Regions from separate parts of the Streptomyces rubellus genome, predicted to be linked through region 2. Evidence: predicted binding sites of a transcription regulator. Region 2 holds the regulator's gene; the other holds the start of a gene.

Region 1 (15,314 bases), on a different contig from region 2:
CGCGGAGCCGCCACCGGAGACGATGCCCTCCTCGACCGCGGCGCGGGTCGCGGAGATGGCGTCCTCCAGACGGTGCTTCTTCTCCTTGAGCTCGACCTCGGTGGCCGCGCCCACGCGGATCACGCACACGCCGCCGGCCAGCTTCGCGAGGCGCTCCTGCAGCTTCTCGCGGTCCCAGTCGGAGTCGGTGGTCTCGATCTCGGCCTTGATCTGCGCGACGCGGGCCTGCACGTCGTCGGCCTTGCCGCCGCCGTCGACGATGGTGGTGTCGTCCTTGGTGACGGTCACGCGGCGGGCGGTGCCCAGCACGTCCAGACCGGCCTGGTCCAGCTTCAGGCCGACCTCCTCGGCGATGACGGTGGCGCCGGTCAGCGTCGCCATGTCGCCGAGCATCGCCTTGCGGCGGTCGCCGAAGCCCGGGGCCTTGACGGCCACCGCGTTGAAGGTGCCGCGGATCTTGTTGACCACCAGCGTGGACAGGGCCTCGCCCTCGACGTCCTCGGCGATGATCAGCAGCGGCTTGGAGCTGTTCGCCTGGATGATCTTCTCCAGCAGCGGCAGCAGGTCCTGGATGGAGGAGATCTTGCCCTGGTGGATCAGGATGTACGGGTCGTCGAGGACGGCCTCCATCCGCTCCTGGTCGGTCACCATGTACGGCGACAGGTAACCCTTGTCGAAGGCCATGCCCTCGGTGAAGTCCAGCTCCAGACCGAAGGTGTTGGACTCCTCGACGGTGATCACACCGTCCTTGCCGACCTTGTCCATCGCCTCGGCGATCAGCTCGCCGACCTGCTTGTCCTGGGCGGACAGCGCGGCGACGGCGGCGATGTCCTCCTTGGAGTCGATCGGGCGCGCGGCGGTGAGCAGGTCGTCGGAGACGGCCTTGACCGCGGCGTCGATGCCCTTCTTCAGGGCGGCCGGGGAGGCGCCGGCGGCGACGTTGCGCAGGCCCTCGCGGACCAGCGCCTGGGCCAGCACGGTGGCGGTGGTGGTGCCGTCACCCGCGATGTCGTTGGTCTTGGTCGCCACCTCCTTCACGAGCTGGGCGCCCATGTTCTCGTAGGGGTCGTCGACCTCGACCTCGCGGGCGATGGTGACACCGTCGTTGGTGATGGTCGGGGCGCCGAACTTCTTGTCGATGACGACGTTGCGGCCCCTGGGGCCGATCGTCACCTTCACGGTGTCGGCGAGCTTGTTGACGCCGCGCTCGAGGGCGCGACGGGCGTCCTCGTCGAACTTCAGGATCTTCGCCATGGTTGCTTCGGTCCTCCCGGGCCTGTGGGGTCCTCGTCAAACGATCCGCGCCCCGGCCCCGGCTGTGTCAGAGGCGGGTGCCGGAGCGCGGATCACAGGCGGCCTTCGCCGCTCGCTTCTTACTTCTCGATGATCGCGAGGACGTCGCGAGCCGAGAGGACGAGGTACTCCTCGCCGCTGTACTTCACCTCGGTGCCGCCGTACTTGCTGTACAGCACGATGTCGCCGACCTTGACGTCGAGCGGCAGCCGGTTGCCGTTCTCGAAGCGGCCCGGACCGACGGCCAGGACGGTGCCCTCCTGGGGCTTCTCCTTGGCCGTGTCCGGGATGACCAGGCCGGAGGCCGTGGTCTGTTCCGCGTCGAGCGGCTGGACCACGATGCGGTCCTCGAGCGGCTTGATGGCAACCTTGGAGCTAGTGGCGGTCGTCACGATCCGACCTCCCCCTTCGGAGATCTCAGCGGGGTTTGGATGTCTGGGGTGGCGACCTGGTAGATCCGTCGTCGCGGGTGCCGGATCTGCCCGTCGCTGGGGTTGGCACTCTCCATGGGGGAGTGCCAGATCCGAGACTATGCGGGCGTTAGCACTCAGTCAACCGGAGTGCCAACGCACGGCGCGTTGCGCGCGCCCGCGCCGGTACGCTGGCCCCGTACCGCGTCGGAGCATCCCCCGTGAGGAAACCGCCGGTGGACGTGCCGACAGATCCTCCGGCACCCGTCCGTTCCTGCGGCTGGCCAACGCGGTGGAGGCCGCCGCCCCCACCCCGCTGTACGCCGCGACGCGGATGGGCGTCCGGCTGGGCGAGCGGCAGCGCCCCGAGGCGGACGTACTGGTCGTGGACGCCCCGCCGCGGGCGGAGCGCACCTTCTACCTGCCCGGAGAGGTGGTGCTCGTCGCCGAGGTCGTCTCGGCGGAGTCGGCGGTACGGGACCGGGAGACCAAGCCGCCGAAGTACGCGGCGGCCCGCATCCGGCACTTCTGGCGGGTGGAGAGGGAGAACGGCCGGGTGGTCGTGCGCGTTCACGAACCGGACGACACCACCGGCGCGTACGTGGTCACCGGCATCCACCGCGGCAGGCTTACCGTCCCGGTGCCCTTCCCCCTGGAGATCGACCTCACCACGCTGTACCGGCGCTGAGATGATGGGCCGGTGCGCGCACCGTCCGACGATCCCACCGATCCCCCGACCGACCCCGTGGCCGTCTTCCACCGCCTGCTGACCGATGAGGGGCAGCATCTCCTGGCCGGACTGCGGGAGTACGACCCCGGGCAGGAGCTGGCCGTCGCCACCCGGCTGCGCCGGGACCACCCGGCCGAACTGGTCTCGGCGGCCATCGCCCAGGCCCGGCTGCGGCAGCGGGCGGCGGCGAAGTTCGGGCCCGGGGACGCACAGCGGATGTACTTCACGCCCGACGGCGTGGAACAGGCCACCCGCGCGGGCGTGGCCGCGTACCGCGCCGGGCGCTTCGCCGCGCTCGGGGTGCGGTCCGTCGCCGATCTGTGCTGCGGCATCGGCGGGGACGCCATCGCCCTGGCCCGCGCGGGCATCCGCGTCCTGGCCGTCGACCGCTCCCCGCTCACCTGCGCGGTCGCCCGCGCCAACGCCGGGGCGCTGGGCCTGGCCGACCGGATCGAGGTGCGGTGCGCCGATGTGACGGAGGTGGACACCGGCGGCTTCGACGCCGTCTTCGCCGACCCGGCCCGGCGCGGCGGACGCGGCCGGATCTTCGACCCCGAGGCGTACTCGCCCCCGCTGTCCTGGGCGGTGGCCGCCGCCCGCCGCGCCCCGTACGCCGCCCTGAAGGTGGCGCCCGGCATCCCCCACGAGGCGGTGCCCGAGGACGCGGCGGCGGAGTGGATCTCCGACGGCGGGGACGTGAAGGAGGCCGTGCTGTGGTTCGGGCTGCCGGCGGCGGAGCGCGCGACGCGCGCCACCCTGCTGCCCGGCCCCCGCACCCTGGTCTCCACGGGGGTGCCGAACCCTCCCCCTGGGCCCGGCGGCCCGGGAGGTACCCCCACCCCCGGGCCCGGCGGCCCGGTCGGCCGCTATCTGTACGAGCCGGACGGCGCCGTCGTCCGCGCCCATCTGGTCGCCGAGGTGGCGGACGCGGTCGGCGGACGTCTGATCGACCCGACGATCGCCTACGTCACCTCCGACGAGCTGCGCCCGGTGCCGTACGCCACCGCGTACGAGATCACGGACACGCTGCCGTTCAACCTCAAGCGGCTGAAGGCGCTGCTGCGGGAGCGCGGGGTGGGCACGCTCACGGTGAAGAAGCGCGGTTCGGCCGTCGAGCCGGAGGAGCTGCGCCGCAGGCTGAAGCCCACCGGCCCGAACGCGGCCACGGTCTTCCTCACCCGCGTCGCGGGCGCCCCGACGACCCTCCTGGGCCGGCCGGTCCGCCCGGCCCAGGACCCCGGTCAGGCCCGGCAGCACCGCTCGAAAGGGTGACGATCGCCCGATCCCGCCCGCCCGCCACACGGCCCCCGCGACGACCCTGCCGGGGCACCCGACGCGGCGTAGCCCGACATCAGCGGCAGGGGGAGGACAGCGGTGACCGCCGATCCCATCACCGAGCCGATGAACATGCCGCAGAACCAGGACCCCAACGATCTGCTGATCGCGTCCGAAAAGGCAGCGGATGCGCCGATTCGGGCCGAGTACGTCGAGGGGACGATGATCGTGCCGCCACAGCCCGACGATCACCACAACGATGCCGCGGCAGAGTCCTGCTTCCAGTTGCGTTCGGCCGGGTTTCCGCTGGCCGGGCTGGGAAGCGGTTACCGCGTGGCGGGGCCGGAGGGGACACGCTCCCTCATCGTTCCGGACTTCTGCGTGCGGCGTCGCAAGCCCACCGAGCCGGACGAGGCGTACCGCAGGGCGCACCGGGGCCGGCTCCGCTGAGCCGGACCGGCCGGGAGACCGGCCCGGAAGACTCCGGGGAACACCGGGGGCGGGCCCGCCCCGCCCCCTTCACTCCCGCACCGGGGACCTGCCCGAGACCGGGCAGGTCCTCGTCCGCGTCGAGGACTCCCCCGGGAGCCGGGGAGGGCGGGCGCGCTCAGGAGACCTCCGTGCTCTCGAAGCGCCAGCGGTGGACCGGCCGGTGCAGCAGTTCCCCGGGCGGGTCGGGGAGTTCGGGCAGGCCGTCGGCGTCGTGGGGCGCGTCCCACCAGGTGACGACCAGGACCCGGTCGGCCGGGGCGGTGAAGGTCTCCCGGCGGAGCGGTGCGGGGTCGAGCGCCTGGGCGCGGACCCATTCCAGCAGCCGTGCGCCGCGGCCGTCGGCGGCGCGGGCCTCCCACATCAGAGCGATGGTCATGGGGCGATTCTGCCGTCCCGGCCCGTACGTCCCGGGCTGAGGCCGGCCGCGGCCGGCCTCAGCCCGGCACCGCGCGCAGCGCGCAGCGCGCCGGGGCGGCGGTCGGTGAGGCGGTCGAGGGCGGCGGCGGTGGCCTCGTCGGCGGGGAGGTGGACGATCAGCCGCTGGTCGTCGTCGGCGGGCAGTTCCAGGGTCTCGTACGCCACCGGACTGCAACCGCAGCTTTCCCGCCTCCCTGAAGACCGCCGTCGACTGGTACTACGCCGAGTGGCAGGGCAAGGCGGTCGGTTTCGTCGGCTACGGCGGGGCCAGCGGCGGTCTGCCGGCGATCGAGCATCTCAAGCAGGTCTTCGGCGAGCTGAACGCCCACACCGTGCGCGACAGCGTCAGCTTCCCCCCGGTACTTCGAGCTGTTCGACGCCGACGGGCGGCTGCGGGAGCCCGAAAGGGCGGAGGGCGACGCGAAGACGATGCTCGACCAGTTGGAGTGGTGGGGCTCGGTGCTGCGCGAGGCCCGGCTGGCGCGGCCGCTCCCCGCGACGCGGTGACCGGGCCGGCCCGGCGGTCAACCGTGGAGACTCCCCGCACCCGTCTCGTGCACGTGGTCGTGGGACGTGCCCGGGACGTGCGGTTCGGTGACCGGCAGGGAGGAGTCGGCCGGCAGGTCCCAGTCGGAGGGCGCCCGGTTCCGGGCGACCATCTCGGCGCCCAGGGCCGCGACCATCGCCCCGTTGTCGGTGCACAGTTTGGGGCGCGGCACCCGCAGGGTGATCCCGGCCGCCGCGCACCGCTCCTCGGCCAGGGCGCGCAGCCGGGAGTTGGCCGCGACGCCGCCGCCGATCATCAGGTGGTCCACGCCCTCCTCCCGGCAGGCACGTACGGCCTTGCGGGTCAGCACGTCGACGACCGCCTCCTGGAAGGAGGCGGCGACATCGGCGACCGGCACCTCCTCGCCCGCGTTCCGCCTGGCCTCGATCCAGCGGGCGACGGCGGTCTTCAGGCCGGAGAAGGAGAAGTCGTACGGCGCGTCGCGCGGGCCGGTCAGGCCGCGCGGGAAGGCGATGGCGTCCGCGTCGCCCTCCCGCGCGTAGCGGTCGATGACGGGACCGCCGGGGAAGCCGAGGTTGAGCACCCGGGCGATCTTGTCGAACGCCTCGCCCGCCGCGTCGTCGATGGTGGCGCCCAGCGGGCGGACGTCGGAGGTGATGTCGGAGGACAGCAGCAGCGAGGAGTGGCCGCCGGAGACCAGCAGGGCCATGGTCGGCTCGGGCAGGGCGCCGTGTTCGAGCTGGTCGACGCAGATGTGGGAGGCGAGGTGGTTGACGCCGTACAGCGGCTTGCCGAGCGCGTAGGCGTACGCCTTGGCCGCCGAGACACCCACCAGCAGCGCCCCGGCCAGGCCGGGGCCGGCGGTGACGGCGATGCCGTCGAGGTCGCTCGCGGCGACCCCGGCCTCCTTCAGGGCGCGCCGGATGGTGGGGACCATCGCCTCCAGATGGGCGCGGCTGGCGACCTCGGGCACCACACCGCCGTACCGGGCGTGCTCGTCCACGCTGGAGGCCACCGCGTCGGCGAGCAGGGTGTGTCCGCGCACGATGCCCACGCCGGTCTCGTCGCAGGAGGTCTCGATGCCGAGGACCAGGGGTTCGTCAGCCATGGGGCACCGTTCCTTGGGGTGATCCTTGGGGTTCTGTCGCGGGGTCCGGACCGGGGTCCGGGGGCGCGGGGTCCATGCGGCGGCGCATCACGAGGGCGTCCACGTTGCCCGGCTGGTAGTAGCCGCGGCGCAGGCCGACCGTCTCGAAGCCGAAGCGCTCGTACAGCCGCCGGGCCCGGGGGTTGTCCACCCGGACCTCCAGCAGCACCTCCTCGCACTCGAACTCGGTGGCGGCGCCGAGCAGCGCGGTCAGCAGCCGGCCGCCGAGTCCGGTGCCCCACCGGTCGCGGGCGGTGGCGATGGTCTGGATGTCGCCGGTGCCGCCGGCGGCGGCGAGCCCGCCGTAGCCCACCAGCCGGCCTCCGCCGCCGTCACCGTCGGCACCGGGCGACTCGGCGACGAGGTAGCGGCGGGTGGCGTACGGGCCGCGGGCCCGGGCGAGTTCGGACCAGAACAGGGCGGGCGTCCAGGCGTCCCGCGGGAACAGCTCCCGCTCCAGCTCCAGTACCGGTTCGATGTCCCACCAGCGCATCTCGCGCAGCACGGGCTGTGCGGGCTGTGCGGACGGCAAGGACGGCACGGCTCCGGTCACCGGGGAAGGACCACCTTGTAGTTCGCGGGCACCCTGGCGTCCGGGCGCCGCAGGTACAGCGGCAGCGGCGGCAGGAAGCCCGCGCCGTCACCGTCCCCGCCGGCCGCCGCCAGTTTCTCGGCGGCCAGTGCCGCCAGCGCGGCGGCCGAGGCGTGCTCGGGCGGGCCGGGGCGGAAACCGGTGAAGACGTCCGCGTACAGCTTCGCCCCCGCGCCCGCGGCGGGGACGTCCGCGACGATCTCGGCGATGTCGGCCGGGCGGTCCACGGCCGGCTCGCCCAGCCGGGTGCGGGCGTCGGCGTAGCGCGCCCAGTACACCTCCTTGCGGCGGGCGTCGGTGGCGACGACGAACGGGCCGTCCAGCCCGGCGCCGGCGGCGGCGTACGCGATGCCGTCCAGGGTGCACAGCCCGTGGACGGGGATGTCCCGGGCGGCCCCGACGGTGACCGCGGTCATCAGTCCGACCCGCAGCCCGGTGTACGGGCCGGGCCCGGTGCCGACGACGATGCCGGTCACGTCGCCGAGCGCGGCGCCCGCCTCGGCGAGGACGCGGTCGACGGCCGGGAGCAGCAGTTCGCCGTGGCGGCGGGCGTCCACCTCGTCCGCGGCGGCGAGGACCCTCCTGCCGTCGTGCAGGGCTACGGTGACGGCGGGTGTGGCGGTATCCAGAGCGAGCAGGAGCACGCCCCAAGCGTACGGCGCGTTCGTGATCGCCGGTTCCGCGGCGGCTGCTACCGTCGAACGGCGAGGACCGACAAGGCATACGAACACACCGGGACGCGGAGTGCCGGTGCGCGGGAAGGCGGGAAGACGGTGGCACGCAGCAGCGCGGGGGTGGTCGTGGCCGGGCTGACCGCGGCAGCACTCGCCGTCGTCGGCTTCCTGGCGTACCAGGCGTCCGCCGCCCAGGACCGGCGGGACACCGGCGCCGACCGCACCCCCGCCGCGTCGGCCTCTCCCTCCCCGGGCGCCGGCAAGGCAGGCGAGAGGGACAAGGCGAATAAGGCGGACGGCACGGAGCGGACCGCGCTGCCGCCCGGTTCGGGCACCGGCGAGCGCATCGTGTACTCGCTGGGCAGCCGGCGGGTCTGGCTGGTGGGCGCCAACGAGCAGGTCACCCGCACCTACCGGGTCGTCCCCGGCGCGGTGGACCCGGAGCCCGGGGAGTACGCCGTGACCTCCCGCACCGAGCGCGTCACCGGCTCCGACGGGGTACCGGTGGCCCATGTGGTGCTGTTCACCCAGGTGGAAGGGACCGTGGTGGGGTTCAGCGCGGCGGTGGACGGCTCACTGCCGACGGGGGCACCCAAGGAGGGCACGGGCGGCGTCCGGGAGCGGCCCGAGGACGGCGAGGCGATGTGGAAGTTCGCCACGGTCGGCACGAAGGTCGTCGTCGTCCCCTGAATCGTCCTCTCCCGAGCCGTCGTCCCCCGCCCGCCTCCCGGCCCCGGCTCCGCAGGGCAGGCCCGCGCGGCGGCAACGGCACGCGGCGGTGCCCGCCTTCACCGCGTTTACGCCCGCCCTCTTGCGAACAAACGCTCCACATCAGAAGCGGAGTGCGCGGTGAGCGCGGGGCACAGGGGGGGCCAGTGGCACTGGAACCGGGCGGGTCCACCGGAAAAACCGTCGGCCGGGTCACCGACGACGGAGATCGGAAACTGGCGGACCGGGTGGCGGAGGAGCGCAGGGAGACCGAGAAGGAGCGTGCCGACCGGCGGTGGACGGAGCTCCTCCAGGAGGTCCGGGTGGCCCAGATGGGCATCCAGATCCTCCTCGGCTTCCTGCTGAGCGTGGCCTTCACCAACCGCTTCACGGACCTGGGCCCGATCGACCGCAACATCTACGTCGTCACGGTCCTGTTCGGGTCGGCGGCCACCGGAACGCTGATCGCCCCCGTCGCCCTGCACCGCTTCGTCACCGGGCACCGGATGAAACCCCAGACGGTCGAGTGGGCCGCCCGGCTGACCATCACCGGGCTGATCCTGCTGCTGTTCACGGTGACCTGCGCCCTGCTGCTGATCCTGCGCGTGGTGCTGGACAACGGGATGGCCTGGTGGATCACCGGGGCGCTGTTCCTGTGGTTCGTGGCCTGCTGGTTCATGCTGCCCTTCTGGGCCCGCAGCGTCGGCCCCGAGCGCCGGGCCATGGGCGAGTAGCGGGCCGCGGACGGGCCCGGACGGCGTCAGGCCGCCTCGGCCCCCTGGCCGCCGTCCTCCGCCGGGCGTCGCCCGGATCCGGGGGGAGCCTCGGAGACCTCGGGCGCTTCGGGCCCGCCTCCGCGCTCCACGGGAGCCGGGCCGGGAGGCGTCGAGACCGCGTCGGCCGCGGCACACGCGGCCAGCAGCCTGCGCATCGGCACCGGGGCGGGTCCGGCCTCCGGCCGCGTGACGGGCTCGGTTTTCCGCTCGTGGGCCTCCATGGGTCCTCCCTGTGGCTCCCGGGCGAGCGTGGTTGGGTATGCCTGACCACGTCCTGACCTCCATGTCACCACGTCCGCGGGGCGACACGCAACATCTTGCCGACACCGCGTCGGGATCGTGTCGGGGCAGTACCGGGGTCCGCGGGGACCGTCCGCCGTGCCGGGTGGGCGGTACGGCCGGCGCCGTGCCCGAGGGCGCCGCGAGCCCGCGGCCCCCGGCCACGGCGCTAGGCCGTGGCGGTGAGGGCGGACAGGTCGGCTCCGGCCCAGCGCCCGCCGACGCCGGTCACCGTCACGGTGCGCGTGTCGTGGTCCTCCGGCGGATCCGCGCCGTCCTCGCCCGCGGTCCCCGCCGTCCCCGCGGCACGCTCGATGACCACGTGCAGCCGGTCCTCCGAGAGCTCCTCGACCCGGCCCTCGCCCCACTCCACGACCACCACCGACTCCGGCAGCGACACGTCCAGGTCCAGGTCCTCCATCTCCTCCAGCCCCCCGCCGAGCCGGTAGGCGTCCACATGCACCAGCGGAGGGCCGTCGCCGAGCGGCGGATGCACCCGGGCGATCACGAAGGTCGGCGAGGTGACCGCGCCGCGCACCCCCAGGCCCTCCCCCAGGCCCCGGGTGAGGGTCGTCTTGCCCGCGCCCAGCTCCCCGGTGAGCAGCACGAGGTCGCCGGGGCGCAGCAGCCGGGCCAGCCTCCGGCCCGTCTCGCGCATGCGGTCGGGGGTGCCGACGGGGATGCGTACGGCGGGGCTCTCAGGAGCCTTCGGAGCGGCCCCGGTTCCGGTCCCCGCGTTCGGGCGGTGCGGTGTGCTCATGGCTGTGGATGGTACGCGTCAGCAGCCCGGCGAGCCGGTCGTTGACCAGCTCGGGCCGCTCCAGCATCACCAGGTGCCCGGCGCCCTCCACGACGACCAGTTCGGCGTGCGGCAGCGCCTCGGCCATCACCTCGCTGTGCTCGCGCGGGGTGAGCAGGTCCCGGTCGCCGGTGAGGATCAGGGCGGGGCGCCCGGCGCCGAAGACGGCCAGCGCGGCGGTCTTGTCGTGCTCGGCGAAGGCCGGGTAGAAGTCCGCGACCACGTCGACCGGCACCGACTCGATCAGCCGCTCGGCGAAGCGCGCCACCCCGGGGTCGACGTCGCGGGTGCCGAAGGAGTACCGCTTGATCAGGCCCGTGAAGAGGTCGGCGGTGGCCTTCCGGCCGCGCTCGACCAGATCGGCCCGGGTCGCCAGGGTCCGCAGCACGCCCGGCGCCAGCCGTTTCAGCGCCCTGGCCCCGGCGGCGGGCAGCCCGTAGGTCACCTCGGTGAGCCCGCCCGCCGAGGTGCCCAGCAGGACCACCGCGGCGACGCGCCCGGCGACGTACTCGGGGTACAGGGCGGCCAGCGCCATCACCGTCATGCCGCCCATGGAGTGCCCGACGAGGACGACCGGCCCGGCGGGGACGGCCGCGTCGAGCACCGCCTTCAGATCGTGGCCGAGCCGGTCGATGGTCACCGTCTCCCCGGCCCGGCCGCGCCCGGAGCGGCCGTGGCCGCGCTGGTCCCAGTAGACGGCGCGCAGGGCGGGGGGACGCGGGGCGTCGGGGGAGGCGGTGGGTTCCAGGCCGCGCAGGGCGGCGCGCTGGAAGTGCCAGACGTCCTGGGCCAGACAGTAGCCGTGGCTGAAGACGACCGTCGGCGTACCCGGCGCGGCGCCGCCGTCCGGCTCGTCGGTCTCGTAGTGCAGCTCGGTGCCGTCGTCGGCCGTCGCCCGGCCGGGGGTGCCGCGCAGCGAGCCGTACGGGCCCGCGGCGTCCAGGGCCAGCCGGGCCCGGTGGCGCACCTCGCGGTGCACGGTCAGCCGTTCGACGGCCACGCCCGCGGCCACCGCGGCGGCGGCGACGCCCAGCACCGCGCCGGCCAGCCCGGCGCGGCGCGCCCATCCTCTTCCGCCCGTCTCCGTCATGCTCCGGTCACATGTCCGCGTTCAGGTGTATGCGCGGCACCCGGGCACCGATCCGGGTGACGATCTCGTACGGGATGGTACCCACCGCGCGCGCCCAGTCCTCGGCGGTCGGCTCGCCCGCGGCACCGGGCCCGAAGAGGACCGCCTCGTCCCCGGCCTCGGCCGCGTCGCCACCCAGGTCCACCACGAACTGGTCCATCGCCACCGTCCCGGCGACCGTCCGCCACTTCCCGGCCACCAGCACCGGACCGGTGCCGGAGGCGTGCCGGGGGACGCCGTCGGCGTAGCCGGCCGGGATCAGGGCCAGGGTGGTCTCGCCGGGGGTGGTGTAGCGGTGGCCGTAGCCCACCCCGTGCCCGGCCGGGACCCGCTTGACCGAGGCCAGGGCGGCCCGCAGCGTCATCACCGGCCGCAGCCCGAAGTCCTCGGGCGCGCCGATCTCCGGCGAGGGCGAGAGCCCGTAGACCGACAGGCCGGGGCGCACCAGGTCGAAGCGGGCCTCGGGGAGGCTGAGCGTGGCCGGCGAGTTGGCCAGGTGCCGCACCTCCGGTTCCAGCCCGGCGCGTCCGGCGACGGCCAGCGCCTCGTGGAAGGCGGTGAGCTGCGCGGCGACGGAGGGGTGGCCGGGCTCGTCGGCGCAGGCCAGGTGCGACCACACCCCGACGACCCGCACGGTGCCCTCGGCCTCGGCGGCGCGGGCGGCCGCCACCAGGGCGGGCCACTCGGCGGGCTGGCAGCCGCCCCGGCCCAGTCCGGTGTCGGCCTTCAGGTGGACACGGGCGGTGCGGCCGCAGGCGCGGGCGGCGGCCGTGATCTCCGCCAGCGCCCACGGTGCGCCGGCCGCCACGTCGACGTCCGCCTCGATCGCCGCCCGCCAGGGCCCGCCGGGCGTCCACAGCCAGCACAGCAGCCGGCCCCGGTCGCCCGCGGCGCGCAGCGCCAGCGCCTCCTCGGGGGTGGCCGTCCCGAGCCAGGCCGCCCCGGCCTGCCGGGCGGCGCGGGCACAGGGGACCATGCCGTGACCGTAGGCGTCGGCCTTGACCACGGCCATCAGCTCGGCCCCGGCCGCGCGCTCCCGCAGCGCGCGCACATTGCCGCGCAGCGCGGCGAGATCGATCTCCGCACGGACCCGGTGGGACGTCCGGCCGGGTGCCGGCACGTGCGGGGCGGGTGGCTCATTTGCGACGTTCATCGTTCCCCCAGTCTCTCAGGTCCCCGCCCTGCCGCACCCCTGCGGCTTCCCCCGCCGCTGCCCTTTCGGCCGCGGCCGGACACCGCCCCCGCCGCGGTACGTCCCGGCCGCCGCCCCGGGCCGGTGCCGAGGCCGGGACGGCCTGCCGGGAAGCTCGCGGCACCCGGGGGCGCGAGCCCCGTGAGCCGCCGGACGGCCCGGGCGGGCCGGGCGGGGCTCAGGTGCCCAGGGGCCCACGCCCCCGGCGGCTCACGAGGAGCGGCCGTCCCGCCCGGCTCCGGCCACCGGGCCGGAAATCCGCGCCGGCCCGGGCCAGGGCCGCCGCCGCGCCTGCGGGCGCGGGCCCGTGTCCGTCCCCGAAGGCCGGCACCGGGCCCTCCGTCCGGGAGAGCGTGCCGGGGCTGCGCACGGCCCGGCCGTCGCCGGCCCTGGCCCGGGCGGCGGACCGGCGTCCGCCGGACGACGGAGGAGGTGCCGTGGAACGGCGGACCGCCCCCGTACCGGGTGCGCCCGGGCGCTCCGGCGACGCGACACGGGGGCTCCCGGTCACGGCACCAGGTCCCGCCAGACCGGGCGCAGCGCGTCCGCCACGTCCAGGGCGCTGACCAGCGGGGCCGCCCGGCGGCCCGCCAGACCGTGGAGGTAGGCGCCCGCCGTCGCCGCGTCCGGCGCGGCCAGTCCGGCGGCGAGCAGCGAGCCGGTCAGGCCGGACAGGACGTCGCCGCTGCCGGCCGTCGCCAGCCAGCCGGTGCCGGTGGGGTTGACCAGCGCCGGCTCCCCCTCCGGGCCCCCGGCCGGGGCGACCAGCGTGGTGGAGCCCTTGAGCAGCACCGTCGCGCCGTACCGCCGCGCCAGCTCCCGCACCGAAGCCAGCCGCGCCGCCTCCACCTCCTCGCGCGTCCGGTCCAGCAGCCGCGCCGCCTCCCCGGCGTGCGGGGTCAGCAGGGTCGGCGCGGTGCGCTCCCGGACCTGTCCGGCGTCCGCCAGGCCCAGCGCGTCGGCGTCCAGCAGCACCGGCACGTCCGAGGCCAGCACCTCGCGCACCGCCCGCCGGGCGTCCGGCCCGTCGCCCAGCCCCGGCCCGGCGACCCATGCCTGCACCCGGCCCGCCCCGCCCGGCGGGCCCTCGGTCACCAGCGTCTCGGGGAAGCGGGCGACCACCGCGCCGGCCGCGGATCCGGCGTAGCGCACCGCGCCCGCCCCGCCGCGCAGCGCGCCCGCCACGGCGAGCACGGCCGCGCCCGGGTAGCGGGCGGAGCCCGCGGCGACGCCGACGACCCCGCGCCGGTACTTGTCGCTCTCGGCCGCCGGGCGGGGCAGCAGCGCGGCCACGTCCGCGTGCTGCGGGGCGCGCACCACCGGCTCGGCGCCCTCCAGGTACGGGCCCAGACCGATGTCCACCAGCCGCACCGCCCCGGCGTACTCGCGCGCCGGATCGACCAGCAGCCCCGGCTTGTACGCGCCGAAGGTCACCGTGGCCGCCGCCCGCACCGCCACCCCCCGCACCTCGCCGGTGTCGGCGTCCACCCCGCTGGGCAGGTCCACGGCGACGACCGGCACCCCGGCCTCCCGGACGGCGCCGAGCACCTCCACCGCGTCGGGCCGCAGCCCGCCCCGGCCGCCGATGCCGACGATGCCGTCCACCACGAGGTCGGCCCGCCGCAGCAGGGCGGGCAGATCGGCGGGCACGCCCTCCAGCACGGTGTGCGCGGTGGGCGCCGCCACGGCCCGGCCGCCGGCCGCCCGCAGCGCGGCCAGCCCGGCCTCGTGCGCCTTCTCGGGGCTGAGCAGCACGGCCCGCACCCCGGCGCCGCGCCGGGCCAGGCGCGCCCCGGCGAAGAGCGCGTCCCCGCCGTTGTCGCCGCTGCCCACCAGCAGGACGATCCGGGTGCCGTACGTCCGGCCCAGCAGCCCGGCGCAGGCGGCGGCCAGCCCGGCGGCGGCACGCCGCATCAGCGTGCCCGGGGGCAGCCGGGCCATCAGCTCCCGCTCGGCGGTTCGTACGGTCCGCACGCTGTAGGCATCTCTCATACCCCACAGTCTGACCGTCCTCCGCCCGGGCATCCCGGCGAACCGGGACGTCCTCCGGTTGGCCGGAACCCCCCGGCGGGACGGGGCCGCCCCCGCGGCGGGGCCGGGACGGCCGGGCGCAGGTCGGCCCGGCCGCACAGGCGACGACCGCACCGGTCATCCGCAGGGTCAGCCGCCGACCGGCCGGTCCGCGGGCACCCGGAAGACGGACCGGCACCGGACGCCCGGGAGGAGCCCTCACCCCTCGGCGACCACCACCGCCGAGCCCCCGCGCCACGGCGGAGCGGAAGGCGCCGGCCGCGCGCTCCCAGCCAGGCCGCACGGACGACGACCGCGCCGCTCCCAGCGGAAACGACCGGCCGGCGGCCGGTCCGCGAAGGTGCCCGCGGACGGCCCGGTGGGCCACCGGCTCCGACCGGGCCGACCGTCCGGCACTGCGGCCCGCCGGGAGGAGCCAGCCCTCACCCCTCGGCGATCACCACCGCCGAGGCCACCCCCGCGTCATGGCTGAGCGAGAGATGCCAGTTGCGCACCCCCAGCTCGGCCGCACGGGCGGCGACCGTGCCGGTCACCCGCAGAAACGGCCGGCCGCCGCCGTCCACCACCACCTCGGCGTCCGTCCACAGCAGACCGGGCGGCGCGCCCAGCGCCTTGGCCAGGGCCTCCTTGGCGGCGAACCGCGCCGCCAGGGAGGCCGCCCCGCGCCGCTCCCCGCCGGGCAGCAGCAGCTCGGCGGGGACGAACAGGCGGTCGGCCAGCCGCGGGGTCCGCGCCAGCGCGGCGGCGAACCGGTCGATTCCGGCCACGTCGATCCCCACCCCGACGATCACCGGCGGCCTCCCGCTCCCACGTCCGCCCCCGCCGGCACCACCGCCGGGGACGTCACTCCACCGTCACCGAC
Region 2 (15,314 bases):
GAAGAGGATTCCCTCGCCGTCCCAGCGCAGGACGTAGCCGTTGTGGTTGCGGTGCCGGGTGGGCACCTGGCTGGCGGTGCCCAGCACGACCAGTTCGCGTACGGACATACGGGGTGACGGGCTCCGGCCGGACTATCCGGGGGGCCAGTTCAGGCCGCGGCCGCCGAGGACGTGGGCGTGCGCGTGCCAGACCGTCTGCCCGGCGCCCGCCCCGGTGTTGAACACGATGCGGTAGCCGACGCTCGCGCCCCCGGGCGGGGCGATCCGCTCCTGCGCGGCGACCTCGCCCGCCGCGCGCAGCACGTCGGCGGCCAGCTCCGGGGCCGCGGCGGCCAGCGCGGCGGCGTCCGGGTGGTGCGCCTTGGGGATCACCAGGACATGGGTGGGGGCCTGCGGGTTGATGTCACGGAAGGCGAGCGTGGTGCCGGTCTCGTGGACGACGTCCGCCGGGACCTCCCCCGCCACGATCTTGCAGAACAGGCAGTCGGACTGCGGTTCCTCCGCCACGGTGGCGCCTCCCGCTGTGAACGGTCCGGATCGGTCGGTACGCGGTGAAGCCGGTACGCGCCGAAGATCGTACCGCGCCCCGGGGCGCGGCGGGCGTCAGGACCAGCGACCGGTGCGTCCCAGCAGCAGCGCCGCCGCGGCCGTCCCCGCCGTGGAGGTGCGCAGCACGCTCGGCCCCAGCCGGTACGGCCGCGCCCCGGCCCCGGCGAACGCCGCCAGCTCCTCCGGCGCGATCCCGCCCTCCGGGCCGACGACGAGCACCAGTTCCCCGTCCGCGGGCAGCTCCGCCGCGGCCAGCGGCTCGGCGCCCTCCTCGTGCAGGACGGCCGCGAACGCGGCGGCGGACAGCAGCGGGAGCAGCTGCCGGGTGCCGGCCGGCTCGGTGATCTCGGGGAAGCGCAGCCGGCGGGACTGCTTGCCCGCCTCCCGGGCCGTGGCCCGCCACTTGCGCAGCGCCTTGGCCCCGCGCTCGCCCCGCCACTGGGTGACGCAGCGCGCCGCCGCCCAGGGCACGATCGTGTCCACGCCCGTCTCGGTCATCGTCTCCACGGCCAGCTCGCCGCGGTCCCCCTTGGGCAGCGCCTGGACGACGGTGATCCCCGGCCGCGGCACCGGCTCGGTGCGCACCCCGGACACGGCGACCTCCAGGCGCTCCTTGCCCGTGACGGCCGCGACGGTGCCGAACGCCCCGGTGCCCGCGCCGTCGGTGAGGACCACCTCCTCACCCGGGCGCAGCCGCCGCACCGAGACGGCGTGCCGCCCCTCGGGCCCCTCCAGCACCAGGACGGCGCCGGGGGCGGCCCCGGCCAGGATCCCGGGATCGGCGACGAAGACGGGGGCGGTCACACGGCCTCCGGACGGACGGGCGCGACGGCGGACACAGGCACGGACACGGCACGGGCGTACGGCCCGTCACCGCCCGTTGAACGCATCCTTCAGCCGCGAGAACAGGCCCTGCTGCCCCGGCTGGAACTGGCCCAGCGGCCGCTCCTCGCCCCGCAGCTTGGCCAGCCTGCGCAGCAGCTCCTCCTGCTCCGCGTCCAGCTTCGACGGGGTCTGGACCTCGACGTGGACGATCAGGTCGCCCCGGCCGCCGCCGCGCAGATGCGTCACACCGCGCTGGTGGAGCGGGATCGACTGGCCGGACTGGGTACCGGGCCGGATGTCGACCTCCTCCATGCCGTCCAGCGTCTCCAGCGGGACCTTGGTGCCCAGCGCCGCCGCCGTCATGGGGAGGGTGACCGTGCAGTGCAGGTCGTCGCCGCGGCGCTGGAAGACCGGGTGCGGGACCTCGTGGATCTCCACGTAGAGATCGCCCGCCGGACCGCCGCCGGGGCCGATCTCGCCCTCGCCGGCGAGCTGGATGCGGGTGCCGTTGTCCACCCCGGCCGGGATCTTCACCGTCAGGCTGCGCCGGGAGCGGACGCGCCCGTCGCCCGCGCACTCCGGGCACGGGTTCGGCACGATCGTGCCGAACCCGTGGCACTGCGGGCAGGGCCGCGAGGTCATGACCTGCCCCAGGAAGGAGCGGGTGACCTGCGAGACCTCGCCGCGGCCGCGGCACATGTCGCAGGTCTGCGCCGTCGTGCCCGGGGCCGCGCCCTCGCCGCTGCACGTGGTGCAGACGACCGCGGTGTCCACCTGGATGTCCTTGGTGGTGCCGAAGGCCGCCTCGTCCAGCTCGATGTCGAGCCGGATCATCGCGTCCTGGCCGCGCCGGGTTCGGGAGCGCGGCCCGCGCTGCGCGGCGGCGCCGAAGAAGGCGTCCATGATGTCCGAGAAGTTCCCGAACCCCGCGCCGAAGCCGCCGCCCCGGCCCGCCCCGGCGCCGCCCATCGGGTCGCCGCCGAGGTCGTACATCTGCTTCTTCTGCGGATCGGAGAGCACCTCGTAGGCGGTGTTGATCTCCTTGAACCGCTCCTGGGTCTTCGGATCCGGGTTCACGTCCGGGTGGAGCTCGCGCGCGAGCCTCCGGAATGCCTTCTTGATCTCGTCCTGCGAGGCATCGCGCTGCACGCCCAGGACCGCGTAGTAGTCCGTCGCCACTCTACGACTCCGCGAGGATCTGTCCGACGTAACGTGCCACTGCGCGTACCGCTCCCATCGTTCCGGGGTAGTCCATGCGGGTCGGTCCGACCACACCGAGCTTGGCGACCGCCTCGTCGCCCGAACCGTAACCGACCGAGACGACCGACGTGGAGTTCAGCCCCTCGTGTGCGTTCTCGTGACCGATTCGCACCGTCATGGTGGCGTCCTCGGTCTCTCCCAGCAGCCGGAGCAGCACGACCTGCTCCTCCAGCGCCTCCAGCACCGGCCGGATCGTCAGGGGGAAGTCGTGCGCGAAGCGGGTCAGATTGGCGGTGCCGCCGATCATCAGCCGCTCCTCGGTCTCCTCCACCAGTGTCTCAAGAAGTGTGGCGAGCACGGTGGAGACCGTCCCCCGGTCCTCGGCGTCGAAGGACTCCGGCAGGTCCTGCACCAGCCGGGGCACCTCGGAGAAGCGCTGGCCGACCACCCGGCTGTTGAGCCGGGCCCGCAGATCCGCCAGCGACGCCTCGGTGATGGGGGCGGGGCAGTCCACCACGCGCTGCTCGACCCGCCCGGTGTCCGTGATCAGCACGAGCATCAGCCGCGAGGGGGCGAGCAGCAGCAGCTCGACATGGCGCACGGTCGAACGGGTCAGCGAGGGGTACTGGACGACCGCCACCTGCCGGGTGAGCTGCGCCAGCAGCCGCACCGTGCGGCCGACGACGTCGTCGAGGTCGACGGCGCCCTCCAGGAAGTTCTGGATCGCCCTCCGCTCCGGCTTGGACAGCGGCTTGACCCCCGCCAGCCGGTCGACGAACAGCCGGTACCCCTTGTCCGTCGGGATACGGCCCGCGCTGGTGTGCGGCTGGGCGATGTAGCCCTCGTCCTCCAGGGCCGCCATGTCGTTGCGCACCGTGGCCGGGGAGACCTGCAGGTTGTGCCGCTCGGTCAGCGCCTTGGAGCCCACCGGCTCCTGGGTGCCGACGTAGTCCTGGACGATGGCGCGCAGCACCTCGAGTCTGCGTTCGCTGAGCACTTCGGCGCACCTCCCGTCCGGCGTCCGGCCGTCTTTCCGGTTCCTTCCCTGGCACTCTCGGCAGGCGAGTGCCAGTTTCCCTGAGCCAGTGTACGGCCGGTGACCACGGCCAGGGCAAGGGCGGCGGTCGAGCCGGGTGCGGAGCGGAGCGGCCCGCCCCCGCCGCCCGGCGGGCACGACCGGCCCGGTGGCGCTAGCGTCGCCCTATGGACGCCGGATGGGAAGAGCTCGCACCGGGAGTCGTACGTCACCGCATGCCCCGCTGGGACCACACGGTCGGCGCCGTCGCGGGTGCCGCCGGGATGCTCGTGGTGGACACGGGGGCCTCGCTTCGCGAGGGCGCGCGGATCCGGCGGGAGCTGCGCGGCCTGCTGGGCCGTCCGGCGACTCACGTGGCGCTGACCCATCCGCACTTCGACCACGTCCTGGGCACGGCCGCCTTCGCCGGGGTGGAGGTCTACGGGGCGGTGGGGTGCGACGAGTGGCTGGCGCGCTCGCGGGACGAGCTGCGGGACGACGCGGTGCGGCACGGCGCGGACCGGGAGGAGACCGCCCAGGCCGTCGACGTGCTGGTGTGCCCGCACCACCGGGTGCCCGGCGAGCTGACCGTCCCGTTGGGCGGCCGGGAGGCGCTGCTGGTCAACGCCGGCCCCGGGCACACCGCCTACGACCTGGCCGTCCTGGTGCCGCCCGCCGGGGCCGGCGGGCGGCCGGTGGTCTTCTGCGGCGACCTGGTGGAGGAGTCGGGCGAGCCGCAGGCCGGCCCGGACGCCCACCCCGCGCACTGGCCCGCCGCCCTGGACCGGCTGCTGGAGCTGGGCGGCGGGGACGCGGTGTACGTGCCCGGGCACGGCGCGGTGGTGGACGCCGCGTTCGTCCGCGCCCAGCGCGACGGACTGGCCCGGCGCTTCGGCGTTTCGTGAGGCCCCGCGCGTAACACAATGACCGCATGCGCAGCAGACAGTACGGCCCCGACCTGACCCCGCCCTGGAAGCGGAAGCGCCCGGCGCCCGAGGTGCCCGCCGAGCCGGACCTGGTGGTGGAGGAGGTCACCACCGGCTTCTGCGGGGCCGTGGTGCGCTGCGAGAAGACGGCGCAGGGCTTCACCGTCACCCTGGAGGACCGGTTCGGCAGGCACCGGGTCTTCCCGATGGAGCCGCGCGGCTTCCTGCTGGAGGGGAAGACCGTCACGCTGGTGCGGCCGAGGGCGGCGGCCCCGCCCGCCCCGGCCGCGCCCCGGCGCACCGCCTCCGGCTCGCTCGCCGTGCCCGGCGCCCGGGCGCGGGTGGCGCGGGCCGGGCGGATCTACGTCGAGGGGCGCCACGACGCGGAGCTGGTGGAGAAGGTCTGGGGTGACGACCTGCGGGTCGAGGGCGTCGTCGTGGAGTACCTGGAGGGCGTCGACGACCTGCCGGCGGTCGTCGAGGCGTTCGGCCCCACGCCCGACGCCCGGCTGGGGGTGCTGGTGGACCACCTGGTGCCCGGCTCGAAGGAGTCGCGGATCGCCGCGCGGGTGACCGGCGAGGACGTGCTGGTGGTCGGCCATCCGTACGTCGACGTCTGGCAGGCGGTGAAGCCGTCCGCGCTGGGCATCGACGCCTGGCCGGTCGTCCCGCGCGGCCAGGACTGGAAGACGGGCGTGTGCCGGGCGCTGGGCTGGCCGGAGAACACCGGCGCGGCCTGGCAGCGGATCCTGGGCTGTGTGCGCAGCTACACGGATCTGGAGCCGGGGCTGCTCGGCCCGGTGGAGCGGCTGATCGACCATGTCACGGTGGGCGGTCCCGCCGGGCCGTGACCCCGTGCCGCCCGGTGCCGGCGCCCGGTACCGGGCCGGATGCCGGACAATGGACGGCATGCCCTCCGCACCGCCCGACGGCGAGCCCGTCCCCGCCGACGGAGCCCTGCCCGCGTCCGCCCTGGCGGGCGCCGCGGACCGCCCGCTCGGCTTCTACCTGCACGTGCCGTACTGCGCGACGCGCTGCGGCTACTGCGACTTCAACACCTACACCGCGAGCGAGCTGCGCGGCTCCGGCGGTGTGCTCTCCTCCCGGGAGAACTACGCGGACCTCCTGGCCGAGGAGGTGCGGCTGGCCCGCAAGGTGCTCGGGGACGATCCGCGGCCGGTGGAGACGGTCTTCGTCGGGGGCGGCACCCCGACCCTCCTGCCCGCCGCCGACCTGGGGCGGATGCTCGCCGCGGTCCGTGCCGAGTTCGGGCTGGCCGAGGGCGCGGAGGTCACCACGGAGGCCAACCCCGAGTCCGTGGACCCGGCGTACCTGGCCGCCCTGCGCGAGGCGGGCTTCAACCGGATCTCCTTCGGCATGCAGAGCGCCCGGCGGCACGTCCTGGCCGTCCTGGACCGCACCCACACCCCCGGCCGCCCCGAGGCGTGCGTGGCCGAGGCCCGCGCGGCGGGCTTCGAGCACGTCAACCTGGACCTGATCTACGGCACCCCGGGCGAGAGCGACGACGACTGGCGGGCCTCCCTGGACGCCGCGCTCGGCGCCGGGCCGGACCACGTCTCGGCGTACGCGCTGATCGTCGAGGAGGGCACCGCGCTGGCCCGCCGCATCCGGCGCGGCGAGGTGCCCATGACCGACGACGACGTGCACGCCGACCGCTACCTGATCGCCGAGGAGATGCTGTCGGCGGCCGGTCTGGCCTGGTACGAGGTGTCCAACTGGGCGGCTTCCGGGGCCGCCCGCTGCCGCCACAACGAGCTGTACTGGACCGGCGCCGACTGGTGGGGCGCCGGCCCGGGGGCGCACAGCCATGTCGGGGGCGTCCGGTGGTGGAACGTGAAGCACCCCGGCGCGTACGCCCAGGCGCTCACCGAGGGCCGCTCACCGGGCGCGGGCCGCGAGGTGCTGGACGACGGCGACCGGCGGGTGGAGCGGATCCTGCTGGAGCTGCGGCTGGTGGACGGCGTACCGCTGGACGTGCTCGCCCCGGCCGGTACGCGGGCCGCCGGGCGGGCGCTGGCCGACGGGCTGCTGCGCCCGGACGCGTACGAGCGCGGCCGCGCGGCGCTCACCCTGCGCGGCCGGCTGCTGGCCGACGCGGTGGTGCGCGACCTGGTGGACTAGGTTCCCCGCGTTCCCCGGGGCACGGCGGCCCGGGCCCTCCGGGCACACGGCACCCCCCCCGGCCACCGCCGGGAGGTGCCCTCAGCGCGGACACCGGGGCCGCCCGGGTGCACCCGGCACGAGGGCGGTTCCCCGCCTCGTGCCGCCTTTCCGCCCACCGGTACGCCGTCGCACCCGGCGGGCGGTTGTCAGACCCTCCTGGGATGCTCCCCGCATGGAGACGACGGATACAGCGGACCGGGCGGACCGGGCGGATCCGGCGGTGACGCTGCAGCTGACGGTCGACTGCGCCGATCCGCGGCGGCTGGTCACCTTCTGGTGCGAGGCGCTGGGTTACGTGCCCGAGCCCCCGCCCGGCGGGCACACCACCTGGCGGGAGTACTGGCAGGAGATGGGCGTGCCCGAGGACGAGCTGGCCGGCGGCGCCGGCGAGACGCCCGAGTCGATCACGGATCCGGCGGGGCGGGGGCCGCGCATGTGGTTCCAGAAGGTCCCGGAGCCCAAGACGGTGAAGAACCGGGTGCACCTCGACCTGAAGGCCGGCGGCGGGCGCGGGGTCCCGCTCGCGGAGCGCAGACGGCGGGTCGAGGAGAAGGTGGCGGGGCTGGTGGCGGCGGGCGCCGCGGTGCTGCGGACGATGGACGAGCCCGGCACGGACTACTACGGCGTCGTCCTGCGGGATCCGGAGGGCAACGAGTTCTGCGTCGCCTGACCGGCCGCCCGGCCGCGCCCTGCCGGAAGGCCCGGGCCCGTCCGGAGGGAGCACACACGGGGGTGCTCCCTCCGGACGCCGGGCGCCGCCCGGCTCACTTCTCGCGGGCGCCCTCGTACATCTCCTCGATGAGGTGGCCGAACTTCTTCTCCACCGCGGGCCGCTTCAGCTTCAGGCTCGGGGTGAGCTCGCCGTGCTCGATGTCCAGGTCGCGGGGCAGGACGCGGAACTTCTTGATCGTCTGCCAGCGCTGGAGCCCCTCGTTGAGCTGCCGCACATAACCGTCGACCAGCTCGCGCACCTCCTCGGAGGCGACGACCTCCGCGTAGCCGCGACCCGCCTGCCCGTGCTCGGCCGCCCAGCCCATGAGGGCGGCCTCGTCGAGCGCGATGAGCGCGGTGCAGTAGTTGCGGTCGGCGCCGTACACCAGGATGTTGGAGACGTACGGGCAGATGGCCTTGAACTGGCCCTCGATCTCGGCCGGGGCGATGTACTTGCCGCCCGAGGTCTTGATCAGGTCCTTCTTGCGGTCGGTGATCCGCAGGTAGCCGTCGGCCGACAGCTCGCCGATGTCCCCGGTGTGCAGCCAGCCGTCCGGCTCCAGGACCTCCTCGGTCTTCTCCGGCAGCCCGTGGTAGCCCTGCATGATGCCGGGGCCGCGCAGCAGGATCTCGCCGTCCTCGGCGATCCGCACCTCGGTGCCGGGCAGCGGCTTGCCGACCGTGCCGGTGCGGTACGCCTCGCCGGGGTTGACGAAGCTGGCGGCGCTGGACTCGGTGAGGCCGTAACCCTCCAGGATGTGGATGCCGGCCCCGGAGAAGAAGAAGCCGATGTCCGGGGCGAGGGCGGCGGAGCCGGAGATGCAGGCGCGCAGCCTGCCGCCGAACGCCTCGCGGATCTTGGCGTAGACGAGCTTGTCGGCGACCGCGTGCTTGGCCCTCAGCCCGGCCGGGGCGGAGGCCGTCCCGGTGCGGCGGAAGTTGTCCTGAGTGGTCCTGGCGTACTCGCGCGCCACCCCGGAGGCCCATGTGAAGATCTTGTACTTGGCGCCGCCGCCCGCCCGGGCCTTGGCCGCGACACCGTTGTAGACCTTCTCGAAGATCCGGGGCACGGCGGCCATGTAGGTGGGCCGCACCACCGGCAGGTTCTCGATGATCTTGTCGACCCGGCCGTCCACCGCGGTGGCGTGGCCGACCTCCAGCTGCGCCGCGGTGAGCACCTTGCCGAAGACGTGCGCCAGCGGCAGCCACAGGTACTGCACGTCGTCGGAGCGCACCAGGCCGGTCGCGGGGATGGCCTTGCCCATGTAGGACCAGGCGTCGTGCGGCAGCCGCACGCCCTTGGGGCGGCCGGTGGTGCCGGAGGTGTAGATCAGGGTGGCGAGCTGGTCGGAGCGGAGGGCGGCGACGCTCTTCCGGACGGCCTCCGGGTTCTTCTCCAGGTACGCCGCGCCGCGCCGCCGCAGCTCGTCCAGGGAGAGCACCCAGTCCTCCGGGTCGTCCGCGGCGGCCACCGCGTCGGCGGCCTCGATGACGACCACATGGGCCAGGCCGGGCAGCTCGGCGCGGCGCTCGCGCGCCTTGGCCAGCTGCTCGGCGTCCTCGGCGATCAGCACCCGGCTGCCGGAGTCGGCGAGGATGTAGGCCGTCTCCTCGGCGTTGGTGGTGGGGTAGACGGTGGTGGTGGCCGCCCCGGCGCACAGGATGCCGAAGTCGCACAGGATCCAGTCGACCCGGGTGTTGGAGGCGATGGCCACCCGCTCCTCCGGCCGCACTCCCAGGTCCATCAGTCCCGCGGCGACGGCGAAGACCCGCTGTGCGGCCTCCGCCCAGGTGTAGGAGCGCCACTCGTCGGGCCCCTCACCGGAGGCGGCGGGCACCGGGTAGCGGTACGCCTCGCCGTCCGGGGTCTCCTCGACGCGCTCCAGGAAGAGGTTCGCCACCGAGGGCGGACGGTTCTCGATCAGGGACTGGGTGTCGCTCACAACATCCTCCGGGGCCCGCGACGGTGCAGGGGGGTGGCTCCAAGGCTCGGTGTACCCGGAGTACCGGGGTGCGGTGAAGGGGTCGGTATGGGTTCTGTGGGGATCCGTGCTGCGTACTGCGGGTGACTCGCGAGTAACCACCGAGCGGACGGTCAGCCTAGGCGGGAAGACCGCACCGTGAAAGAGCCTGTGCGCGGCCTCCCCGAAGCCGTGACCTCCGCGATACATACCCGGCATACCAAACGGTCCGCCCGGCCGGAAGGGCACGGGCCACGTACGAAGGCGCCCGCTCGCCCTTCCGGGCGAACGGGCGCCTGCCGCTTCCCGTCCTTCGCTACTTCTTGCCCTTGCCGTCGCCGCCGCCGCCGTCGGAGTCGGAGGAGAGCGCGGCGATGAAGGCCTCCTGGGGGACCTCCACCCGGCCCACCACCTTCATGCGCTTCTTGCCCTCCTTCTGCTTCTCCAGCAGCTTCCGCTTGCGGGAGATGTCACCGCCGTAGCACTTGGCGAGCACGTCCTTGCGGATGGCCCGCACCGTCTCGCGGGCGATGACGCGCGAGCCGATGGCGGCCTGGATGGGCACCTCGAACTGCTGCCGCGGGATGAGTTCACGCAGCTTGGAGGCCATCCTGACCCCGTAGGCGTACGCCTTGTCCTTGTGGACGATGGCGGAGAAGGCGTCCACCTTGTCGCCGTGCAGCAGGATGTCCACCTTCACCAGGTCGGCGGTCTGCTCGCCGGTGGGCTCGTAGTCCAGCGAGGCGTAGCCGCGGGTCTTGGACTTGAGCGCGTCGAAGAAGTCGAAGACGATCTCCGCCAGCGGGAGGGTGTAGCGCAGCTCGACGCGGTCCTCGGAGAGGTAGTCCATGCCGAGCAGGTTGCCGCGCCGGGACTGGCACAGCTCCATCACCGCGCCGACGAAGTCGTTGGGGGTCAGGATCGTCGCGCGGACGACCGGCTCGTGCACCTGGGCGACCTTGCCGGTGGGGTACTCGCTGGGGTTGGTGACGATGTGCTCGGTGCCGTCCTCCATGTCCACGCGGTAGATCACGTTGGGCGCGGTGGCGATCAGGTCGAGGCCGAACTCGCGCTCCAGCCGCTCGCGGATCACCTCCAGGTGCAGCAGGCCCAGGAAGCCCACCCGGAAGCCGAAGCCCAGCGCGGCGGACGTCTCCGGCTCGTAGACCAGCGCGGCATCGTTGAGCTGGAGCTTGTCCAGGGCGTCGCGCAGCTCGGGGTAGTCCGAGCCGTCCAGCGGGTACAGCCCGGAGTACACCATCGGCTTGGGGTCCTTGTAGCCGCCCAGCGCCTCGGTGGCCCCCTTGGAGAACTGGGTGATGGTGTCGCCGACCTTGGACTGGCGGACGTCCTTCACCCCGGTGATCAGATAGCCCACCTCGCCGACGGACAGCCCGTCGGCGGGCAGCATCTCCGGGCTGTTGGTGCCGATCTCCAGCAGTTCGTGGGCGGCGCCGGTGGACATCATCCTGATGCGCTCGCGCCGGGAGAGCTTCCCGTCGACGACCTTCACGTAGGTCACCACGCCGCGGTAGGCGTCGTAGACCGAGTCGAAGATCATCGCCCGGGCGGGGGCGTCGGCGACCCCCACCGGGGCCGGGACCTGCCGGACGACCTCGTCCAGCAGCGCCTCGACGCCCTCGCCGGTCTTGGCGGAGACCTTCAGCACCTCCTCCGGCTCGCAGCCGATGAGGTGCGCCAGCTCGGCGGCGAACTTCTCCGGCTGGGCGGCCGGCAGGTCGATCTTGTTGAGGACCGGGATGATCGTGAGGTCGTTCTCCATCGCCAGGTAGAGGTTGGCCAGCGTCTGGGCCTCGATGCCCTGGGCGGCGTCCACCAGCAGGATGCAGCCCTCGCAGGCGGCCAGCGAGCGGGACACCTCGTAGGTGAAGTCGACGTGCCCCGGGGTGTCGATCATGTTGAGGATGTGGGTGGTCCCCTTGTCCTCGCCCTCGGAGGGCGCCCACGGCAGACGGACCGCCTGGGACTTGATCGTGATGCCGCGCTCACGCTCGATGTCCATGCGGTCGAGGTACTGGGCACGCATCTGGCGCTGCTCGACGACGCCGGTGAGCTGGAGCATCCGGTCGGCGAGAGTCGACTTGCCGTGGTCGATGTGCGCGATGATGCAGAAGTTGCGGATCAGCGCCGGGTCGGTACGGCTCGGCTCCGGCACGTTCGAAGGGGTCGCGGGCAACGCAGGGTCCTGTCGGGTCATGGCTCGGGTCGATACGTCTCCCCCATCGTCCCACGAGCGGCGCGTCCGGTCCGGTTTGGGCGGCGATCAGGCCTGCTGGTAATCTGACCCACTGTGCCTTGTGCCCTCGCGGCACCGGCTCCGGTGCGGAAGGACGCGCCGGGAGACGGCCGGACGGGAGGGGCGCGGCCACCACCGCGCCAGGGCACCGCACCACACCCAACCCACTTTTCCGAGAAGGCTCTTTCGTGGCGAACATCAAGTCCCAGATCAAGCGGATCAAGACCAACGAGAAGGCCCGCCAGCGCAACAAGGCGGTCAAGTCCGAGCTGAAGACCGCGATCCGCCGCACCCGCGAGGCGATCGCCGCCGGTGACGCGGAGAAGGCCGCCGAGGCCGCGCGCGTGGCGAGCCGGAAGCTGGACAAGGCCGCCAGCAAGGGCGTCATCCACAAGAACCAGGCCGCCAACAAGAAGTCGGCGCTCGCACAGAAGGTCTCCGCTCTCCAGGGCTGACCCCTCGGGGCCGGGGCCTCTCCCGGCCCGCGGCCGTACGGACTCAGCGGACCCTCTCACCGCTCCGTACCGGCCCACCCCGCGCCGCACGCGGCCTGCGTTCGCCACGCGGGTGCGGCGCACCACAGAGCACCGGGCCGAAGGGCCCGCCCGTACCGCCCGCCGTGATCCCCGCGGCGGGCGGTACGCGTTTCGTGCCCCCCCCGCCCGCACCCACCGGTCACACTCCCGCGTCCCCTGAGGGCGCCCCGCCGGTGCCGCGTCCCCCGACGGGACGCGGCACCGGCGGGGCGCCGTCCCTCAGCGGGAGCGCGCCGCCCGGGCGACGGCCATGACGGCCTTCTCCAGGGCGTACTCCGGATCGTCGCCGCCGCCCTTGACCGCCCCGTCCGCCTCCGCCACCGCGCGCAGCGCCACGGCCACCCCGTCCGCCGACCAGCCGCGCAGCTGCTGGCGGACTCGGTCGATCTTCCACGGCGGCATGCCCAGCTCCCGGGCCAGATCACCGGGGCGCATGCCGCGCGGGGCGTCCAGCAGCTTGCCGATGGCCCGCACCCCCTGCGCCAGGGCGCTGACGACCAGCACCGGGGCGACCCCCGTGGACAGCGACCAGCGCAGCGCCTCCAGCGCCTCGGGCAGCCGGCCCTCCACCGCCCGGTCGGCGATGGCGAAGCTGGACGCCTCTGCCCGGCCGCTGTAGTAGCGGGCGACGACGGCCTCGTCGATGGTGCCTTCGATGTCGGCCACCAGCTGGGAGCAGGCGCTGGCCAGCTCGCGCAGATCGCTGCCGAGGGCGTCCACCAGGGCCTGGCACGCCTCGGGGGTGGCCGAGCGGCCGAAGGCCCGGAACTCGCCGCGCACGAACGCCTGCCGGTCGGCGGGCTTGGTCATCTTCGGGCAGGCCACCTCGCGGGCGCCCGCCTTGCGCGCGGCGTCCAGCAGCCCCTTGCCCCGGGCGCCGCCCGCGTGCACCAGCACCAGGGTGATCTCCTCGGCCGGGGCCTTCAGGTACTCCTTGACGTCCTTGACGGTGTCCGCCGCCAGGTCCTGCGCGTCCCGCACGACCACGACCTTGCGCTCGGCGAACAGCGAGGGACTGGTCAGCTCGGCGAGGGTGCCGGGCCGCAGGTCGGGGGAGGCCAGCTCGCGCACGTCGGTGTCGGCGTCGGCGGCGCGGGCCGCGTCGACCACCTCGCGCACCGCGCGGTCGAGCAGCAGGTCCTCCTGGCCCACCGCGAGCGTGACGGGGGCGAGCGGATCGCCGGACGTGGACTTCCTGGATGTTCTGGCTGCCATCGCCGACCAGCATCCCACGCCCCGCCGACAACGTGCCCCCGGCGGCCCCGCACCCCGGCGGCGCCGCGCCCTGCCCCACAATGGCGCGGTGAGCAGCGACACCCGACCCGTACGGCACATCCTGGTGCTCCCCGACCGCGACGCCGCCGAGGAGGCGGCCGGGGAACTGGCCGACCGGCTCGGCCTGCCGGAGGAGCCGCGCCCGATACGCGAGGCGCTGGCCGGTGAGGACGACGCCGAGGACGCCCAGTGGCTCCTCGTCCTCGACGACCCCGGCGGCGCGTACGACCCGGCCGCGCTGGACGCCCTCGCCGCGGAGTACGAGGGCTGGCTGGAGCGGGGCTGACCCGGACGCACCGCGCGGGGGGCGGCGCGTCCGGATCAGCCCCGCTCCCCCGTCCCGCCCGGTGCGCCCGCCCCGGCGGACGCCGCGCGCAGCAGCCGGAGCTGGCCGATCTCGGCGGCGTTCTTCATCAGCTCCGCGTTCACCCAGGCCGCCGTGTCGGCGACCGTACGGGCGGGGCCGCCCTGCCAGGGGAAGGGGGCGGCGGCGTCCAGCTCCGCGTCGGTGAGCCGGTCCAGCACCGCCGACCACTCCGCGCGCAGACCGCGCAGCCACTCCACGGCGGCCCGCCCGCTCCCCGGCCAGACGACCTCGGTCCGCTCCCGGGGCGTCCGCCCCGCCGCGTGGTCGGCGGCCGTGCCCCACCACCAGCCGATGTGCCAGCTCAGCCAGGCGATCGTGGGAACCGGCACGGGGTCGGGCTCGGTCTCCGCCCAGTCCGGCACCCAGCGGCCCCCGGAATCCCGGCGCACCGTCCAGCAGTGGGCCGCGGGCTCCCAGAGGAAGTCCTCCTCCACCAGCCGCTCCAGGTGGTACTCGAACAGCGCCCAGGTCAGGTCGAACTGCCGGCGCAGCAGCTCACGTCGGGACGATTCCATTCCCCGACCCTGGCACACCCTCCCCCGGGCCGGAGAACGGTTTTCCGGGCGACGGGCCGGTGACGGAGCCCGGCCCTCCGGTGAACCCCCGGTGAAGCCTCGGGCGCCCCGGTTTCCACCGCGGGCCGCGGACGTACATTCCCCTCACCCCCGTCCCGCCCCCCACTCCCTCTTCCGACCACCAAGTGCGAGGTGCACCCCGTGGAGTGGCTGTCCGCCGAGACCGTGCTCGGCACCCTCGGCATCGTCGCGACCGTCGCCGTCCTGGCCTACGACCGGCTCCGGCCGGGCCGCCGCCGCATCGGCTACCGCGTCCAGATGGACACCGCGATCGGCGCCGACACCCGCCCCGGCCGGGCCGGCGCCCGGCTCGGCCTGTTCGGCGACGACCGGGAGCTGACCGACGCCACCCTGGTGTTGCTGCGCATCGAGAACGACGGCGTCAAGGACATCTCCCGGGCCGACTACGAAGTGCCGCTGTGCGCGGTGTTCACCGGCCGCCGGGTGCTCGGGGTCGCCGTCACCGACCCCAGCCCGCCCGGGCTGATGGAGCGGCTCACCCCCGAGAACGGCCTGCGCTACGAGGGCGGCCGGGTCCACGTCCCCCATGTCCCGCTGAACACCGGGGACCACTTCAAGCTGCTGGTCCTGCTCACCGGCGGCGGCCTGAACGGTGACGTGCGGCTGGAGGGCACGGTCAACGAGGGCCGCATCCGGCCCAACCGCCAGTACCGCGGCCCGCGCGTCCTCTACCTCGGGCTCGCCGCGTTCCTCATCCTCATCACCGGCATCGGTACCGGGATGCAGCTGGAGGGCCCGCCTCCCCCGCTGGAGTGCGCCACCGGCGAGCTCACCGTGCTGGGTTCCACCGCGTTCGCCCCGGTGCTGGAGGAGGTCGGCAGGGCGTACGAGGAGGACTGCGAGGGCGCCCGGATCACCCTGGCCGCCGAGGGCAGCCTCGGCGGCATACGCCGGCTCGACTCCCTCGGCCGA

The links. Region 2 encodes HrcA, which represses chaperone genes, less so after heat shock. Its sites were predicted from a motif close to TTNGCACTCNGNNNNNCNGAGTGCNAA; they were not measured.
Region 1: groES (co-chaperone GroES) is a predicted target of HrcA. The motif match lies at 1,834-1,860, and genes of this name have one in related genera.

The regions. Positions count from the first base shown of each region.
Region 1 covers NZ_JAZDCX010000010.1:179,180-194,493, reverse strand. The annotation lists gene groL (chaperonin GroEL) at 1-1,254, opposite strand, end outside; gene groES (co-chaperone GroES) at 1,374-1,685, opposite strand; gene V1L54_RS14405 (Uma2 family endonuclease) at 1,996-2,391, shown strand; gene V1L54_RS14400 (class I SAM-dependent methyltransferase) at 2,404-3,705, shown strand; gene V1L54_RS14395 (hypothetical protein) at 3,808-4,158, shown strand; gene V1L54_RS14390 (hypothetical protein) at 4,316-4,576, opposite strand; partial or broken gene V1L54_RS14385 (transcriptional regulator) at 4,654-4,782, opposite strand; partial or broken gene V1L54_RS14380 (NAD(P)H-dependent oxidoreductase) at 4,812-4,910, shown strand; gene tsaD (tRNA (adenosine(37)-N6)-threonylcarbamoyltransferase complex transferase subunit TsaD) at 5,142-6,233, opposite strand; gene rimI (ribosomal protein S18-alanine N-acetyltransferase) at 6,226-6,765, opposite strand; gene tsaB (tRNA (adenosine(37)-N6)-threonylcarbamoyltransferase complex dimerization subunit type 1 TsaB) at 6,822-7,508, opposite strand; gene V1L54_RS14360 (L,D-transpeptidase) at 7,638-8,228, shown strand; gene V1L54_RS14355 (DUF6328 family protein) at 8,414-8,980, shown strand; gene V1L54_RS14350 (hypothetical protein) at 9,007-9,243, opposite strand; gene tsaE (tRNA (adenosine(37)-N6)-threonylcarbamoyltransferase complex ATPase subunit type 1 TsaE) at 9,471-10,061, opposite strand; gene V1L54_RS14340 (alpha/beta fold hydrolase) at 10,000-11,190, opposite strand; gene alr (alanine racemase) at 11,198-12,382, opposite strand; gene V1L54_RS14330 (NAD(P)H-hydrate dehydratase) at 12,929-14,413, opposite strand; gene V1L54_RS14325 (holo-ACP synthase) at 14,875-15,243, opposite strand; gene glmS (glutamine--fructose-6-phosphate transaminase (isomerizing)) at 15,296-15,314, opposite strand, start outside.
Region 2 covers NZ_JAZDCX010000001.1:446,156-461,469, reverse strand. The annotation lists gene V1L54_RS01955 (ribonuclease Z) at 1-108, opposite strand, end outside; gene V1L54_RS01950 (histidine triad nucleotide-binding protein) at 133-507, opposite strand; gene V1L54_RS01945 (16S rRNA (uracil(1498)-N(3))-methyltransferase) at 604-1,353, opposite strand; gene dnaJ (molecular chaperone DnaJ) at 1,420-2,553, opposite strand; gene hrcA (heat-inducible transcriptional repressor HrcA) at 2,555-3,571, opposite strand; gene V1L54_RS01930 (MBL fold metallo-hydrolase) at 3,778-4,494, shown strand; gene V1L54_RS01925 (DUF3097 domain-containing protein) at 4,521-5,366, shown strand; gene hemW (radical SAM family heme chaperone HemW) at 5,425-6,657, shown strand; gene V1L54_RS01915 (VOC family protein) at 6,872-7,369, shown strand; gene V1L54_RS01910 (AMP-dependent synthetase/ligase) at 7,464-9,353, opposite strand; gene lepA (translation elongation factor 4) at 9,688-11,568, opposite strand; gene rpsT (30S ribosomal protein S20) at 11,817-12,083, shown strand; gene holA (DNA polymerase III subunit delta) at 12,384-13,379, opposite strand; gene V1L54_RS01890 (hypothetical protein) at 13,468-13,725, shown strand; gene V1L54_RS01885 (DinB family protein) at 13,761-14,321, opposite strand; gene V1L54_RS01880 (substrate-binding domain-containing protein) at 14,523-15,314, shown strand, end outside.